One region of the Oliverpabstia sp. genome, then DNA from elsewhere that is predicted to be linked to it. Evidence: predicted binding sites of a transcription regulator. Region 1 holds the regulator's gene; the other holds the start of a gene.
What was found. The regulator HrcA, encoded in region 1, represses chaperone genes, less so after heat shock. The targets are predictions, from matches to a motif close to TGTTAGCACTCNNNNNNNNNGAGTGCTAACA.

Region 1 (8,268 bases):
GAAAATCGACGCTGGTGGACTATGGATTCCGTCTTCCGTCAGCAAAAGATAACCGACCGCTGAATTTTGAGGAATTTGAAGAACGGATCGATCAGGTGCTTTTCGTGTCGGCAACGCCGGGACAATATGAAAAGGATCATGAACTTCTTCGTGCAGAGCAGATTATCCGACCGACCGGACTTCTGGATCCTTATGTGGAAGTGCGTCCGGTGGAGGGACAGATTGACGATCTGGTAGGAGAAGTCAACAAAGAAGTGGAAAAACATAATAAGATTCTGGTGACAACGCTTACAAAACGAATGGCAGAGGAACTGACCGATTATATGAAAGATCTGGGTATCCGTGTCAAATACCTGCATTCCGATATCGATACGCTGGAACGATCGGAAATCATCCGCGATATGCGTCTGGATGTATTTGATGTGCTGGTGGGTATCAACCTGCTTCGAGAGGGTCTGGATATCCCGGAGATCTCACTGGTGGCGATCCTGGATGCGGACAAGGAAGGATTCCTGCGATCGGAAACTTCTCTGATCCAGACAATCGGCCGTGCAGCAAGAAATGCGGAGGGACATGTCATCATGTATGCAGATGTGATCACAGATTCCATGCGCCGCGCCATCGATGAGACACTTCGAAGAAGAGAATTGCAGGAAACATATAATAAGGAACACGGAATTACACCGAAGACGATCAAAAAGGCAGTCAGAGATCTGATCAGCATATCCAAAGAGGTGGCGAAAACGCAGAAGAAACTGGAAAAAGATATGGAATCCATGAGCCGAGAGGAACTCGAAGAACTGATCGGAAAAATACAGAAACAGATGAAAGCGGCAGCAGCCGACCTGAACTTCGAGATGGCCGCCGAGCTGCGCGACCAGATGATCGAACTGAAGAAGAATCTGGAAGAACTGGACAGGTAGGAATACGACTCAAAAAATCAGTATATTATATAAAGAAAGAATTTTCTGAAAAAATGTTCCCGAAATGTGTGAGCGGATATTTACAGCAGAAGATTCTTTCTTTTTATGTACAGGGTAGCATTCCGCGAGGTGCTTTTGCATGTTTTTTGCCAAAATCCAGAGACATACAAGTCAAAATGCCTTACTGAAGGTGATTAGAAATCCAAGACGAAGAAAAAAACAAAAAATTTCAAAATACCCATTGACAAATAAAAGAGGCAGTGCTATCTTTAAACCATAGATGTTAGCACTCCACTTAAATGAGTGCTAACACAACAAAAAAGACAAAGAAGGAGGCAGAGAAGATGCAGGATTTGGATGAAAGAAAACGCAAGATTTTAAAAGCGATTATCCAGACCTATCTGGAAACTGGTGAGCCGGTTGGTTCGAGAACCATTTCCAAGTACACAGATTTGAATCTGAGTTCTGCCACCATTCGAAATGAGATGTCGGATCTGGAAGATCTGGGATACATTGTACAGCCTCACACCTCAGCGGGCAGGATTCCATCGGATCTCGGTTATCGATTATATGTCGATGAACTGATGAAAGAAAAAGATCAGGAAGTTTCCGAGATGAAGGAAATGATGATCGAGAAAACAGATCGGATGGAACGGGTGCTAAAACAGGTGGTCAAGGTGCTCGCATCCAATACGAATTATGCGACACTCATTACCGGTCCTACCTATCATCACAACAAAGTAAAATTCATTCAGTTATCCAAGCTGAACGAAGAACAGCTTCTGGCAGTGATCGTTGTGGAAGGCAACCTGGTAAAGAACCAGATCGTAAATCTGGATGAGACGATCGATGATGAACAGATCCTGAAACTGAACCTGTTATTGAATACACAGCTGAATGGTCTGACGATCGAAGAGATCAGTCTTGGCATGATCACGAAGCTGAAAGAACAGGCAGGTGTCCACAGTGGTGTGGTGAGTACCGTATTAGACGCGGTGGCAGATGCCATTGCAGTGGACGATGAGGAAGTTCCGGTGTATACAAGCGGAGCGACCAACATTTTCAAATATCCGGAACTGGCAGACAGCAGTAAGGCCAGTGAACTGATATCCGCATTTGAGGATAAACAGGAACTGGTTGAGATGATCAAGGATACCGTTTCTGATTCCGGAGAGAATACAGGGATTCAGGTATATATAGGAAATGAAAGCCCGATACAGACCATGAAAGATTGTAGTGTAGTAACCGCATCGTATGATCTGGGAGAGGGAATGAAAGGAACGATAGGAATTATCGGACCGAAGAGAATGGATTATGAAAATGTAGTAGATAATCTGAAAACATTGAAAGTCCAGTTGGACAACATATTCAAAAAGCCGTAGAAAGGTGGAATGTGAGAGATGGCAGAAGAAAATAAAACAACTGCTGAGGAGACAGCTGAGAAAGTAAAAGAAACCGAAGCAGCCGAAAGCGAAGTCACCGAAGCAACTCCTGAAACTCAGGCAGGAAGCGAAGAAGTGGAAGAAGCCAAAGAAAAGAAACTTTTTGGAAAAAAGAAAAAAGATAAAAAAGATGAAAAAATTGAAGAACTGACTGATCGGGTAAAACGCCAGATGGCCGAGTTTGAAAATTTCAGAAAACGTACCGAAAAAGAAAAAGCAGGTATGTATGCTGTGGGAGCAAAAGATGTGATCGAAAAGATTCTTCCGGTAGTAGATAATTTTGAAAGAGGTCTGGATGTCGCAGAAGACAAAGAAGATCCTTTCGTACAGGGAATGGAAAAAATCTACAAGCAGTTCCTTAGCGCACTGGATGGCATGGGAGTAAAAGCCATTGAAGCTGTAGGAAATGAATTCAATCCTGATTTCCATAATGCAGTGATGCATGTGGAAGATGAAACAGTCGGAGAGAACATCATAGTAGAAGAGTTCCAGAAGGGTTACATGTATAAAGACAGTGTAATCCGCCACAGTATGGTAAAAGTAGCCAATTAACAATTATCAGAATATAGATTATAATTCATGAGGAGGAAATAGTCATGGGAAAAATCATTGGTATTGACTTAGGAACAACAAATAGTTGCGTAGCTGTTATGGAAGGTGGTAAACCAACCGTTATCACAAATGCAGAAGGAGCAAGAACAACACCATCTGTAGTAGCATTTACAAAAACAGGAGAAAGACTGGTAGGTGAACCTGCAAAACGTCAGGCAGTAACCAACGCAGATAAAACAGTTTCTTCTATTAAAAGACATATGGGTACTGACTACAAAGTAACCATCGATGACAAAAAATATTCTCCACAGGAGATTTCTGCTATGATTCTGCAGAAGATGAAATCTGATGCAGAAAACTACCTGGGTGAAAAAGTAACAGAAGCAGTTATCACTGTTCCGGCTTACTTTAACGATGCACAGCGTCAGGCAACCAAAGATGCAGGTAAGATTGCAGGTCTGGATGTAAAACGTATCATCAACGAGCCTACAGCAGCAGCTCTTGCCTATGGTCTGGACAACGAACAGGAACAGAAGATCATGGTATACGACTTAGGTGGTGGTACATTTGATGTATCTATCATCGAGATCGGTGATGGTGTTATCGAAGTTCTGTCTACCGCAGGTAACAACCGTCTGGGTGGTGATGATTTCGACCAGAAAGTAGCAGATTACATGCTGGCAGAGTTCAAGAGAACCGAAGGCGTAGACCTGTCTCAGGATAAGATGGCTCTGCAGAGAATCAAAGAAGCAGCAGAGAAAGCGAAAAAAGAACTTTCTTCTTCTACAACAACCAACATCAACCTGCCATTCATCACAGCTACAGCAGAAGGTCCGAAACATTTCGATATGAACCTGACAAAAGCAAAATTTGATGAACTGACACATGATCTGGTAGAACTGACAGCAGAACCTGTAAGAAGAGCACTGTCTGATGCAGGACTGACAGCTTCTGAACTGAGCAAAGTCCTTCTGGTTGGTGGTTCTACACGTATCCCGGCTGTACAAGATAAAGTAAAACAGCTGACAGGACATGAACCAAGCAAGAGCCTGAACCCGGATGAGTGCGTAGCTCTGGGAGCTTCCGTACAGGGTGGTAAACTGGCAGGCGATGCCGGTGCCGGCGATATCCTGCTTCTGGATGTAACTCCACTGTCACTGTCTATCGAGACAATGGGTGGTATCGCAACCAGACTGATCGAGAGAAATACAACAATCCCGACCAAGAAGAGCCAGATCTTCTCTACAGCAGCAGATAACCAGACAGCAGTAGATATCAACGTAGTACAGGGTGAGAGACAGTTCGCGAAAGACAACAAATCTCTTGGTCAGTTCCGTCTGGATGGAATCCCGCCAGCAAGAAGAGGTGTTCCGCAGATCGAAGTAACTTTTGATATTGATGCCAACGGTATTGTAAATGTATCTGCAAAAGACCTGGGAACAGGAAAAGAACAGCATATTACCATTACAGCCGGTTCCAATATGTCTGATTCCGATATCGACAAAGCAGTAAAAGAAGCTGCTGAGTACGAAGCACAGGATAAGAAGAGAAAAGAAGCCATCGATACAAGAAACGATGCAGACGCTATGGTATTCCAGACAGAGAAAGCTATCGAAGAGGTAGGCGACAAACTGGATGCCAACGATAAGACAGCAGTAGAAGCTGATCTGGCAGCTCTGAAAGATCTGATCGCAAAAGCTCCTGTAGATAACATGACAGATGAGCAGGTTGCAGAGATCAAAGCTGCAAAAGAAAAACTGATGGAAAGCGCACAGAAACTGTTTGCAAAAGTATATGAACAGGCACAGGGAGCAGCAGGTGCTCAGGGTGCAGGTCCGGACATGAGTGGAGCAGCAGGCGGTGCTTCTCAGGGATCCAGTGAAGCAGGATACGGCGACGATGTAGTAGACGCTGACTACAAAGAAGTTTAATACGAATAAAGAATAAATCATACTTACCAGATGGTTATACAAGTCGTGTAAGTAAATGCAGGGGACGGGGATACCGGAAGGGTCACCGTCCCCATAATGTGATGATGCCCGGGCTTCAGGATCGGAAATCTGACATAAGCCTGCTTGCAGGAAGATTTCTGAACTTTTGATCCTGACATCATATGAGTAGATAATTCCGCAGTTGTATCCCCCAGGGGTACGAGGCGTTTCGATAAGGTGAAAGAAAATGGCAGAGAAAAGAGATTATTATGAGGTTCTGGGTGTAGAGCGCGGAGCTGATGATGCGACCTTGAAAAAAGCATACCGGAAACTGGCAAAAAAGTATCATCCGGATATGAACCCAGGGGATAAAGAAGCAGAAGCAAAATTTAAAGAGGCGACAGAGGCGTACACTGTACTGAGTGATCCGGAAAAGAGAAGAACATATGACCAGTACGGTCATGCAGCATTTGAAAATGGCGGAGCCGGACAGGGTGGCGGTTTCGGTGGATTCGACTTTAACGGCGCAGATATGGGCGATATCTTCGGCGATATTTTCGGGGATCTGTTCGGTGGCGGAAGAAGCCGCAGAGCGAACAATGGTCCGATGCGCGGAGCAAATCTGCGTGCAGTGGTTCACATTACCTTCCAGGAAGCAGTTTTCGGCTGTGAGAAAGAACTGGAACTGACACTGAAGGATACCTGTACCAAGTGTAACGGAACCGGTGCAAAACCGGGCACTTCTCCGGAGACCTGCAGCAAATGTCATGGAACCGGTCAGGTAACATATACCCAGCAGTCCATGTTTGGTATGGTGCGAAACGTACAGACCTGTCCGGACTGTGGTGGAACCGGTAAGATCATCAAAGACAAATGCCCGGATTGCCGGGGAACCGGATTTACCGCAAGCAGAAAGAAGATTCAGGTATCTATTCCGGCTGGTATTGATGATGGACAGAGTATCCGTATCCGTGAAAAAGGCGAACCCGGAACTAATGGTGGACCGAGAGGAGACCTGCTGGTAGAAGTACAGGTGGCTCGCCATCCGATTTTCCAGAGACAGGATATGAATATCTTCTCCACGGCACCGATCACTTATGCACAGGCTGCACTGGGTGGCAAGATCCGCATCAGCACGGTAGACGGTGAAGTAGAATACGAAGTAAAACCGGGAACACAGACCGATACCAAGATCCGTTTGCGTGGAAAAGGTGTACCGTCACTGAGAAACAAAAATGTTCGCGGTGATCAATATGTTACACTGGTTGTTCAGGTACCGACCAAACTTTCCGAGGAAGCAAAAGATGCGCTTCGTGCATTCGATGCGGCATGTCAGGGAAAACCGGCGCCGGAAAAAGAAAAGAAAAAACGTTTTATGGATAAATTGAAAGAAACGTTTGAAGATTAAAGACCACAGCTACAGAAAAAAGGGACTGTCCGGAAAACAGAAATGTTTTCCGGACAATCTCTTTTGTTGCTTTTTTGAACAGAATCTAGTATAGTTATCATAGCTATGCACTTGTGTACTTGTACAGAAAGGTAAGAAAGTTTATGAAATGGAAAAAATTTAAAATAAAAACAGTGACAGATGCAGAAGATATTATCATCAGTACATTATATGATATCGGGCTGGAAGGCGCACAGATTGAAGACAAAGTACCTTTGACTGCAATGGAAAAGGAGCTGATGTTTGTGGATATTCTGCCGGATGGACCGGAAGACGATGGAATCGCTTATCTGAGTTTTTTTGTGGAAGAGACAGAAGACGGAACCCTTACGGTAAATGGAGAAGAAAAGACCGAAGAAGAGATTCTTTCCCAGGTGAAAGAAGAACTGGAATCTCTGCGGATGTTCTGCCAGATCGGAGAAGGAAGTATCACAGTTGACGAGACGGAAGACATTGACTGGATCAATAACTGGAAAAAATATTTCAAACAGTTTTATGTGGATGATATCCTGATCATCCCTTCCTGGGAAGAAGTAAAAGAAGAAGACAAAGATAAAATGATTATACATATCGATCCGGGCACTGCCTTCGGAACCGGTATGCATGAGACTACACAGTTGTGTATCCGTCAGCTGAAAAAATATGTAACATCGGAGACAGAACTTCTCGATGTGGGAACCGGAAGTGGTATCCTTTCTATCATTGCACTGAAAATGGGGGCAAAACATGCAGTCGGAACTGATCTGGATCCATGCGCAGTACCGGCAGTAGAAGAAAATAAAGAAGTAAACGGAATCGCACCGGAAAGCTTTGATATGATGATCGGAAATATCATCGATGACAAAGAAGTACAGGATAAAGTAGGCTATGAATGTTACGACATCGTAGTGGCAAATATTCTGGCAGATGTTCTGGTGCCGCTGACCCCGGTCATTGTCAACCAGATGAAACCGGGTGCTGTATACATTACCTCCGGTATCATTGATGACAAAGAGCAGACCGTAGTTGATGCCGTAAAGGCAGCCGGTCTGGAGATTCTGGAAGTAACATATCAGGGTGAGTGGGTATCCGTAACCGCAAGAAAGCAGGCGTAAGATGTATCGTTTTTTTGTAAAACAAGAACAGATTGATATGGAAGAAAAAAAGATACATATCACAGGCAGTGATGTGAACCATATTAAAAATGTGCTTCGGATGCGTCAGGGAGAGACGATCCTGATCAGTGCAGGTGACAATCTGGAATACACCTGTCTGGTGAGCGAGATGGAAGCAGAAGAAGTAATTGCAGATATCAGTTATGTGCAGGAAGTGGGCATGGAGCTGCCGTCAAAGATTTATCTGTTTCAGGGACTTCCAAAGAGTGACAAGATGGAGATGATCATTCAGAAAGCTGTGGAACTTGGTGTCTATGAAGTGATTCCGGTGAGCACGGCCCGGGCGGTAGTAAAACTGGATGCGAAAAAAGAAGCTTCCAAACAGAAACGGTGGCAGACGATCGCAGAAAGTGCTGCCAAACAGTCCAAACGAATGGTGATTCCAGAGATTCATTCTGTTATGAAGTTTTCAGAGGCAGTAAACTATGCCGAAGAGCTGGATATCCGGTTTATTCCGTATGAACTTGCTGAAAATATGGCACACACGAAAAAACTGTTTGAACAGATCGAACCGGGGCAGTCTATCGGTATCTTTATCGGACCGGAAGGTGGATTCACACCGGAAGAGATCGAACTGGCGATGAATCATCAGGTACAGCCGATCACACTGGGAAAACGGATTTTAAGAACAGAGACAGCAGGAATGACAGTGCTCTCGATTCTGATGTTCTTACTGGAAGGAAAGGAATAACAAGTGGAAGCATATTTAGATAATTCGGCCACTACCCGTTGCTATGAAGAAGTGAAGGATATCGTCGTGAAAACCATGATGGACGACTATGGCAATCCTTCTGCCATGCACCAGAAGGGTGTGGAGAG
Region 2 (8,268 bases), on a different contig from region 1:
GGTATTTTATGCTGAAGTCCTATCTGATTCAGGTGATCTGTCTGCTCTGCCGATATCAGAAGCAGGAACTTGAGGAAGATGTAAAGCGTCAGTATGCACCGCGGTATGAGTTCAAGTCGGTAAATAAGAAGTATGTAGTTCAGCAGATTATGCATTATATGGAGACACATTATAAAGAGAAGATTTCGCTCGATCAGATTGCGGCAAATATGTATCTGAGTTCTTTTTATATTTCGAAGATTTTCAAAAGTGAGACAGGGGATACGCCGATCAATTATCTGATCAGCCTGCGGATGCAAAAGGCCCGGGAACTGCTGGATGAGAACCCGGAGCAGTCGATTCAGGCTGTGGCGATGGCTGTAGGATATGAGGATGCTTATCATTTCAGTAAGTTGTTTAAGAAGTATTTTGGACTGTCGCCGCTTTATTATAAGGCAAGGATTCCGCAGTAAGGTTTGTTGGGGATGTTGTGAGCCCCGGAAGCCCGCGATCCCTCCTCGGTGCGCGGGCTTCCGGGGCATTGAACTTTACTGGCCAGGACTGTTTCCTTGCGGCTTTTTCTGTCTTTATTTTCCGGTTATCATTTTTGTTTTACAGATGCCACACCAGATCTTGGGCCGGAACCACTTCGTACTCACCGGCTTTGGCACCTACGCGGAGGTAGACGTTTTTGATTCCGGCCTGGATGATAAGGCGGGAGCAGATGGGGCAGGGTTTTGCGCGGTGAACAGAATTATCACCGGGATTGATGCCGGCAAGGTAGAGGTCGGCACCGATGGTCTGTTCGCGAGAACAGTTCAGCAATGCATTCTGCTCAGCATGAATCGCACGGCAAAGACCGTACCCCTCTCCCTGATGCATACCCAGTTTGATTCTCGGACACTCGCCGATATCGCAGCAATTGTCGTAGCCACGCGGGGACCCATTATAGCCGGTTGAAATTACCACATCATCTTTTACGATCACCGCACCGTATTTTCGTTTGATGCAGGTGCTTCGATAGGCAAATGCTTCGGCTACATTCAGGTATGTATCTATTTTGGATATTCGTTTTGTTCCTTCCGGACCTACCATGTTGTTTCCTCCTGATCATCTTAATGTACTCTCGGAATCTTACTTTTCTTTCTATAGAATAGCTCAGAAGCAAAGTTTTGTAAACCAGATCTTATGGTTTTTGACGTATTGTTCACGCAATTCAAAATTGCTTCATTAGATTCATTTTTGTATGCAATGTACACAAAAAGCAGACAGTAACAACTGTTCAAAGTTATTCCTGTCTGCTTTTTTTATCCGCAAGCCTGTTTGTATTCCATCAGTTTCCGGCGTGCCTGCTGATTCAGGTGACGGGGCACCTGGATCTGAACGGTGACGTACTGGTCGCCGTGGACGTTCGGATTTTTCATGGATACAATTCCTTTTCCACGCAGCCGGATCTTGCTGCCCGACTGAGTCCCTTCTTTGATTTTACAACTAACATCCCCGTATAATGTGGATACTCTGGTTTCTCCGCCGAGAGCGGCGGTTGTGTATGGGATACTGACCGTGGTGTAGACATCGACGCCTTTTCGTTCGTATCCCGGTTTTCTTCCAACCTTTGCTTTCAGCAACAGATCGCCAGGTTCACCGCCTCCGATTCCCGGATGGCCTTTTCCACGCAGTCGAACGCTCTGTCCGGTATCGATTCCCGCAGGAATATGCACTTTCAAAGTGCGGTTGCCTCCTGCTTCCTGCAATGTGATCATCTTGTCGCAGCCAAATACAGCCTCATCAAAGGTAAGTGAAATCTCTGCTTCCAGATTCTCCCCTTTTCCGGAATAAGTTTCATGAAATCCATGTTTACCATAGAATCCATCATTTTCTCTCTGATGGAACTGCTGATAGAATCCGCTGTCGTTATGAAATCCTTCGCTATGGAAATTCCCGCCTTTTGCTCCCCGGCGAAACATATTTCCAAACAGATCTCCGAAGATGTCATCTCCACCTGATCCGTTAAAATGGTACTCCCGATAACCATTCTGGCTGTTATCGCTGCCGAAGTTTTCATATCCATATTGTTTCTGTGCTCTCGCGGCATCCGCATTGAAGCCCGGCTCGAAGGCGATATGTCCGAATTCATCGTATAATTTTTTCTTTTCCTCATCTCCCAGTACTGCATAGGCTTCCGAGATTTCTTTGAATCGTTTTTCTGCCTCTGCATTACCGGCGTTGGTGTCCGGATGATATTTTTTCGCCAGTTTTCGGTAGGCTTTTTTAATTGCCGAACTGTCTGCCTCTTTACTTACGCCAAGCACTTCATAGTAATCTCTTTTATTTTCCACTTGTTCCACCTCCTTTGGGAACTTGTTACATCCTGTACAGTTGGCTTGCTGCCTGTATATATAAAAAAGAGAGACTCCGGATATAAAGTTTGTCCTGTCCCTCTGTGGTAATCTCTATAGTGAACGGGTTTTAAAACCCTGTTATTTTCCTTTTTCTGTTCACTCGATTTCACAGTAATGAGCGCACAGTTTATTTATCCGGCAGGCGCCCGGTCCGCGCCTGCCGCATGAATGGATAAAACTCGTAATACGTGTTTTGTCTCAATTTTCATCTCCCTGCTCTTTTATGCAATAGAGATGTATTTTGCTTCTTTTACTTCCGGTTTTGCTTCTTTTTTCGGAATCTCCAGTTTCAGGACACCATCTTCAAATTTTGCTTTGATGTCTTCCTGGGTGATATCTTCTCCTACATAAAAGCTTCTCTGACAGGTTCCACTGTATCTTTCTTTGCGGATGTACTTGCCGTCTTTGTTTTTCTCTTCTTTGTTCTGTTTGGTCGATGCGGTAATGATCAGGTAGCCGTCTTTGACTTCTCCCTTCACATCTTCTTTTTTGAATCCCGGCAAGTCAATGGATACGTCAAATCCGTCTTTGTTTTCTACTACATCGGTTTTCATCAGGGCGTTCTGTGCACTCTGTGTATAAGTTCTCTCCGGAACTCCAAAGAAATCATCCATAAAATTCTCACCAAAAATACTAGGCATTAACATAAGTCATTTCTCCCTTCTATTTGTTCCGCCCGGTGGCGGAGTGATTGCTTAATTGATTATTCGTGTAGAACATCCGGTAGTTGAACTTCTTTATTTCTCTTCCTTTGTTCTATCTGTACTATAACACCTAATTTAGCACTCGTCAAGGGGGAGTGCTAATTTTTTTGTGAAAATTTTGTGTCCTTTCTTCTTGTTCTTTTGTTCCTGAAGTTTACAGTTTCAGAAGGTCTGTGCCGTCTTTTTTCTGGCGGTAGCCGGCAAAGTCCTGACTGCCTTTGTACATGCGGCTGCTGCCGTTGGTGGTCTCCGGGGCGATGCCCGGAGCTGTCAGGATATCGGTGGCAGCGGAGAGGCAGATTGGAGCCGGATCACCTTCCGGGGTATTCTGATAGTTTACATATGTATTACTCTGATAATATGCCTTGGGGCTGTTATAGGTCCAGGACTCTTCTTTGGGGGCGTTTCCGGCGTAGATGATAATGTTGTCGGTGACTTCGATTCCGCCGCCTTCGATCATTGTATCGCCCCAGATCCGATGACGGATAAAGTCCACGCCTTCTTTTATATAGAAGATATTGCCATAGATTTTCGCGTCCACGTTTCGTACCGGGGTCAGGATGCCTGTTCCGTCATTCTGACTGATGTTGTAGCGGAAGATGTTGTTGACGCTCTCGCCCTCACAAAACATCACACAGCCACCGCCATTGTTGCAGCTGTAGTTGTACTGGTAGATCGTTCCGTCACCGGAGTCGGCATCCCACGCCTGACCATCCTGATTATAGACAGTGTTGTAGACTTCGTTGTACTGGAACAACGCTGTTTTGCATTTCCATGGCCAGATGGCGGCTGCGGTCATACCGCCACGGTTTCCTTCTTCGTTGTACAGATCCGGGTGGATGTCCACAGCGATATTTTCGGACACATTGTACTGGATCAGCGGTTCAAAGCAGTACATCGGTGTGATGCCGTCTCCGCCGATATCTTTGACAAAGTTGTGTTCGATCACAACATTGGTGGAGCCGTAGGTTTTCACCACTTCATCGGGCAGTTCCAGTGTGGTAAATTTGTCATGCTGGTACGTGTAGCCTGCGGCAATTCCCCATCTGCGGCAGTTCTCAACTTTACAGTGGTGGATATGAATACCGTCATAACGGGCAATTCCGGTCTTTTCTTCGTCATCCGGACGGGAGACTGACATGTAGATGCCGCCATTGTTCAGATGTTTGTCGTAGATATTTCCCTCTACATCATGGATATACAGATGATCGAGTTCGATCTCATGGAGCGTCCCGTGATTCTTCGCAATCACGGATACGCCGGTGCGGTTCATACGGTCTGCCTGGTTCAGGCGTTCATTTTTGACGCATGGGTTGTTTGTAATTTCCAGATTCCGGATGGAAATGTATTCTGCATCGTATAAAAGAACCGCTGAGGACAGATAGCCTTTCCAGGTATGTACTACATTGTCCAGATGTCCGCCATAGTTCTGATACCAGATCCCGTTTCCGTCCGTCTCGATCCGTGGAAGACCACCCTCCCCGTACGCATCTACAACAACCGGAGCCTCCTTTGTTCCACCTGCATACAGGTGCAGGTACTCTCCGATAAATATTGATCCCCGCTCCAGAAGGATCTGATCGCCCGGCCGGATCTCCATCTGGTTTACCTTTCTCAGACTGCGGAATGCTTTCTCCGGTGCATACCCGCTGTTTGCATCATCTCCGTTTACACTGCTCACATAAATTGCTCTTCCCATACAAAAACCTCCCTGTAATTTCTATAATTATAAAATTTATCCTCTGTTATTTTTCTTCTGCAGATAACAGAAAAGTGCCGGATTCTTACATCTGACACTCTTTTCCCTGTTGTAAATACACCTCTTAAGATACTCTGTTCTATCCGATCAGAATCGCATACTGCTTTTTCCAGCATTCTCCCGGCTTCGCCCGGTTAATTCCCGGCTTTTGGGAAATATCTTCGCAAAACCCTTCATCATCACATCTTCCCGCCCAGGGTTCCAGACAAACATACGGTCCTTTCGGAAGGGACCAGATTCCAAAACTGCAAAATTCATCGATACAACGGACTCCCGCATAAAGCTGCCCGGTGGCTTTTCTTCTGAGCCATACTTCCCGGATCTGTGCATCGTCAACTACCAGTGTGTCCACATCAAACAGCTGGTCACTTAACACCAGCGTATGATCTGTCAGTTTCACCCGGTATTTCTGATCCGGTTTTCCGGTACCGTTGACCAGATCGACTGCGGTAGCGGTAAACTCTGTATTTTCCGGAAAATATAGTTCGTAATCTTCTTTCTGTTCTCCTTCTTTTTCAAAACGGAAGCCCGGATGTCCGCCAATCGTAAAACTCATGACTTCCCCGGATCGGTTTTCCACTTCCCAGCTGACGAGAATCTCTTTTTCTCTCAATTCATAGGTGATCCATAATACAAAATCAAATGGATAGTACTTTCTTGTCTCTTCGTCAGACATTAACCGGTAGCGAAGTTTTTCAGTACTTTCTTCCACACAGGTGAATTCTTTTTCTCTGGCAAATCCATGCTGACGGGTCTGATATTCCTTTCCGTTGATCTTCATTTTTTTCTGCCAGGTACTTCCCACATTCGGAAAAAGAATCGGAGACCGGTAGCTCCAGAAAGCCGGATCCCCATTCCAGAGAATCTCCGCACCGGTATCCTTTCTCATAATCCGCATCAGTTCTGCTCCGCGGTCACTGACTTCTACATAGAGGAAAGGATTTTCTATCTTTCTGTTCATCGTTTGTTACTCCTCTTACACGCTCTGTTTTCTTATTACTATACCCTGTTTTTTTCCAGTAATCCAGTACGGCCTTTTATATTTTTGCAAAAAAAAGCAAACAGAAAGTAGATTCTTTTTCTGTTTGCTTTTTTTCTCACTTTTTATGCATATTTTTTGATTAATCGTAACTGTTAGTTATATTTAGTCGATTTTCAGGATCAGTTCCAGTACACGTCTTGCACAGTGTTCCAGATCAGCACGGGTAAGTTCACCAAGTTCTATAGCCTTCTTCACACGTTCCGGATAACCGGTTGCCATCTTGACATCATTGCCGGCTTTGATCTCTTTGTAATGCTCACCACGGGTCCACCAGTCTGTGGTAACCATGCCCTGGAATCCCCATTCTCCGCGAAGGATGTCTTCCAGAAGTTCTTTATTTTCCGAAGCTCTGTGACCGTTGATCACGTTGTAGGAGCTCATGATCGTCCACGGATCGGATTCTTTTACGATAATTTCAAACTGTTTCAGATAAATCTCACGAAGGGCTCGTTCGGATACACGGGAATCGCTGTGCTTTCTGTTTGTCTCTTTGTTATTGGCGGCAAAATGTTTTACGGATGCGCCGATATGCTGAGACTGGATACCACGTACCATACCTGCTGCCATCTTACCTGCAAGCAGCGGATCTTCGGAATAATACTCGAAGTTTCTTCCGCACAAAGGATTTCTGTGAATGTTGACAGCGGGTGTCAGCCATACGGCGATATTATTTTCTTTCACTTCTTCTGCTCCGGCTGCACCTACCTTTTCTACCAGATTCGGGTTCCAGGTGTAGGCAAGAAGAGTTGCGCATGGCCATGCAGTTGTACACACGCCACATTCCGGTGCGATACGAAGACCTGCAGGTCCGTCGGCTGTCATAATGTTCGGTACACCGTAATCCGGCAGGTTACCGAAACCAAAGGTATTGGCCACGCCGGTATTTGGCTGACCTCCAAGCAGTTCGATCAGATCATCGTCGGAAAGCTGGCTCATGAACTCGTCCAGAGTGATCTTTCCTTCTGCTACTTCGATAAACGGTTTTACGCCTTTTTTTACTATGTAGAGTACAAGACGCTGCTCGCGGAAGCGTACTTCCGGCAGGATGCCCTCATCAGTTCCCGGAACCATTTTTTCAAATGCACAGGCATTGGGATCATTTCCTTCAGTCTGAGGCAGTTCCTCGTAGGTTCCGTCGGAAAGCATTCTCTTAGACAGACCTGACGGTGTCAGCTTTGCTTCCAGCTGTTTTACCACGGTATCTTCTGCTACCAGATATTCATAAGCTGTTTTTTCATTATTTCTTACGGAGGTTCCAATATAAAAAGCATATGCGCCTTTTTCCAGAACATAAGCAGATTTTGCTACTTTTCCAAGATCATCGTAGGATGCCATTGCTTCTTTTGTGACGGTCAGTACCATCGTATGACTCTCTCCTGGCTGCAGAAGGCGGGTTTTCTTAAATGCACCCAATTCTTTCGCCGGTTTCTTTAACAGTCCCTGTGGTGCACTGTAATACAGCTGTACGACCTCTTTACCGGCCATATCTCCGGTATTGGTTACTTTCACCTGTACGTTGATAGAGTCTGCCTCTTCCCATGCTTTCTGTGTCTCCACCTCGAAGGTTGTGTAGGACAGACCGTAACCGAACGGATAAACCACTTTTTCAGCTGCGCCCGGAATCGTCTCAAAATAACGGTAACCAACGTAAATATCTTCGGTGTAATCCACATATTCTACAGACTCATGGAAGTTTTCCGTGGACGGATAATCTTCCAGTCTTGCAGCAAAGGTATCTGCCAGTTTACCGGATGGATTGACCTGACCACACAACACCTGAGCCATTGCGGTTCCGCCTTCCATACCACCCTGTCCACCGTATAAAGCAGCACTGATCTTATCATCTCTCTTGATCCAGGACAGATCGATCACACCACCGATGTTCAGGACAACTACAATCTTATCATATACTTTTTCTACCTGCGCCAGCAGTTTTTTCTCACCCGCTGTCAGGTAAAAATCTCCATCCGGATACAATTGCGCAGACAGTTTCGGCATGCTGGTCTCGTCCGGCCACGGGTTGAACTCGCCATTGTATTCCACACTGGAACGATCCCATCCTTCTCCGGAAAAACGACTCAGTACAACAAGCGCAGTATCCCCGAATGCTCTTGCGCCATCCAGAAGTTCCTGTGGCAGTTCCGGTTCTTCGGTCATACCCGGTGCTCTTCCGATTGCATACTGTTCTTCTACATTTTTCTTATAAAAATCTGCTACCGGTTCGTATACCTGCACCTTATCTTCCAGGGTTTTGAAACCATCATACAGATTATGTACATAAGATACGGTTACATCGCCGCTTCCGCCGCCACCTTTGACATAGTCAAAACTTCCGCGTCCGAACAGTGTGATCCTGGAACCGTTCTTTAACGGCAGGATATT

Region 2: the regulator HrcA is predicted to act here: its motif matches at 3,159-3,189, upstream of MSA64_RS06725 (Hsp20/alpha crystallin family protein).

The regions. Positions count from the first base shown of each region.
Region 1 is NZ_JALFPR010000081.1:57,443-65,710, reverse strand. It holds gene uvrB (excinuclease ABC subunit UvrB) at 1-923, shown strand, start outside; gene hrcA (heat-inducible transcriptional repressor HrcA) at 1,268-2,305, shown strand; gene grpE (nucleotide exchange factor GrpE) at 2,324-2,917, shown strand; gene dnaK (molecular chaperone DnaK) at 2,962-4,848, shown strand; gene dnaJ (molecular chaperone DnaJ) at 5,096-6,256, shown strand; gene prmA (50S ribosomal protein L11 methyltransferase) at 6,400-7,389, shown strand; gene MSA64_RS05430 (16S rRNA (uracil(1498)-N(3))-methyltransferase) at 7,391-8,140, shown strand; gene MSA64_RS05425 (cysteine desulfurase family protein) at 8,144-8,268, shown strand, end outside.
Region 2 is NZ_JALFPR010000096.1:3,987-12,254, reverse strand. It holds gene MSA64_RS06740 (helix-turn-helix domain-containing protein) at 1-452, shown strand, start outside; gene MSA64_RS06735 (deoxycytidylate deaminase) at 592-1,074, opposite strand; gene MSA64_RS06730 (DnaJ C-terminal domain-containing protein) at 1,287-2,318, opposite strand; gene MSA64_RS06725 (Hsp20/alpha crystallin family protein) at 2,603-3,028, opposite strand; gene MSA64_RS06720 (polyhydroxyalkanoate depolymerase) at 3,240-4,784, opposite strand; gene MSA64_RS06715 (aldose 1-epimerase family protein) at 4,924-5,805, opposite strand; gene MSA64_RS06710 (glycoside hydrolase family 3 protein) at 5,989-8,268, opposite strand, start outside.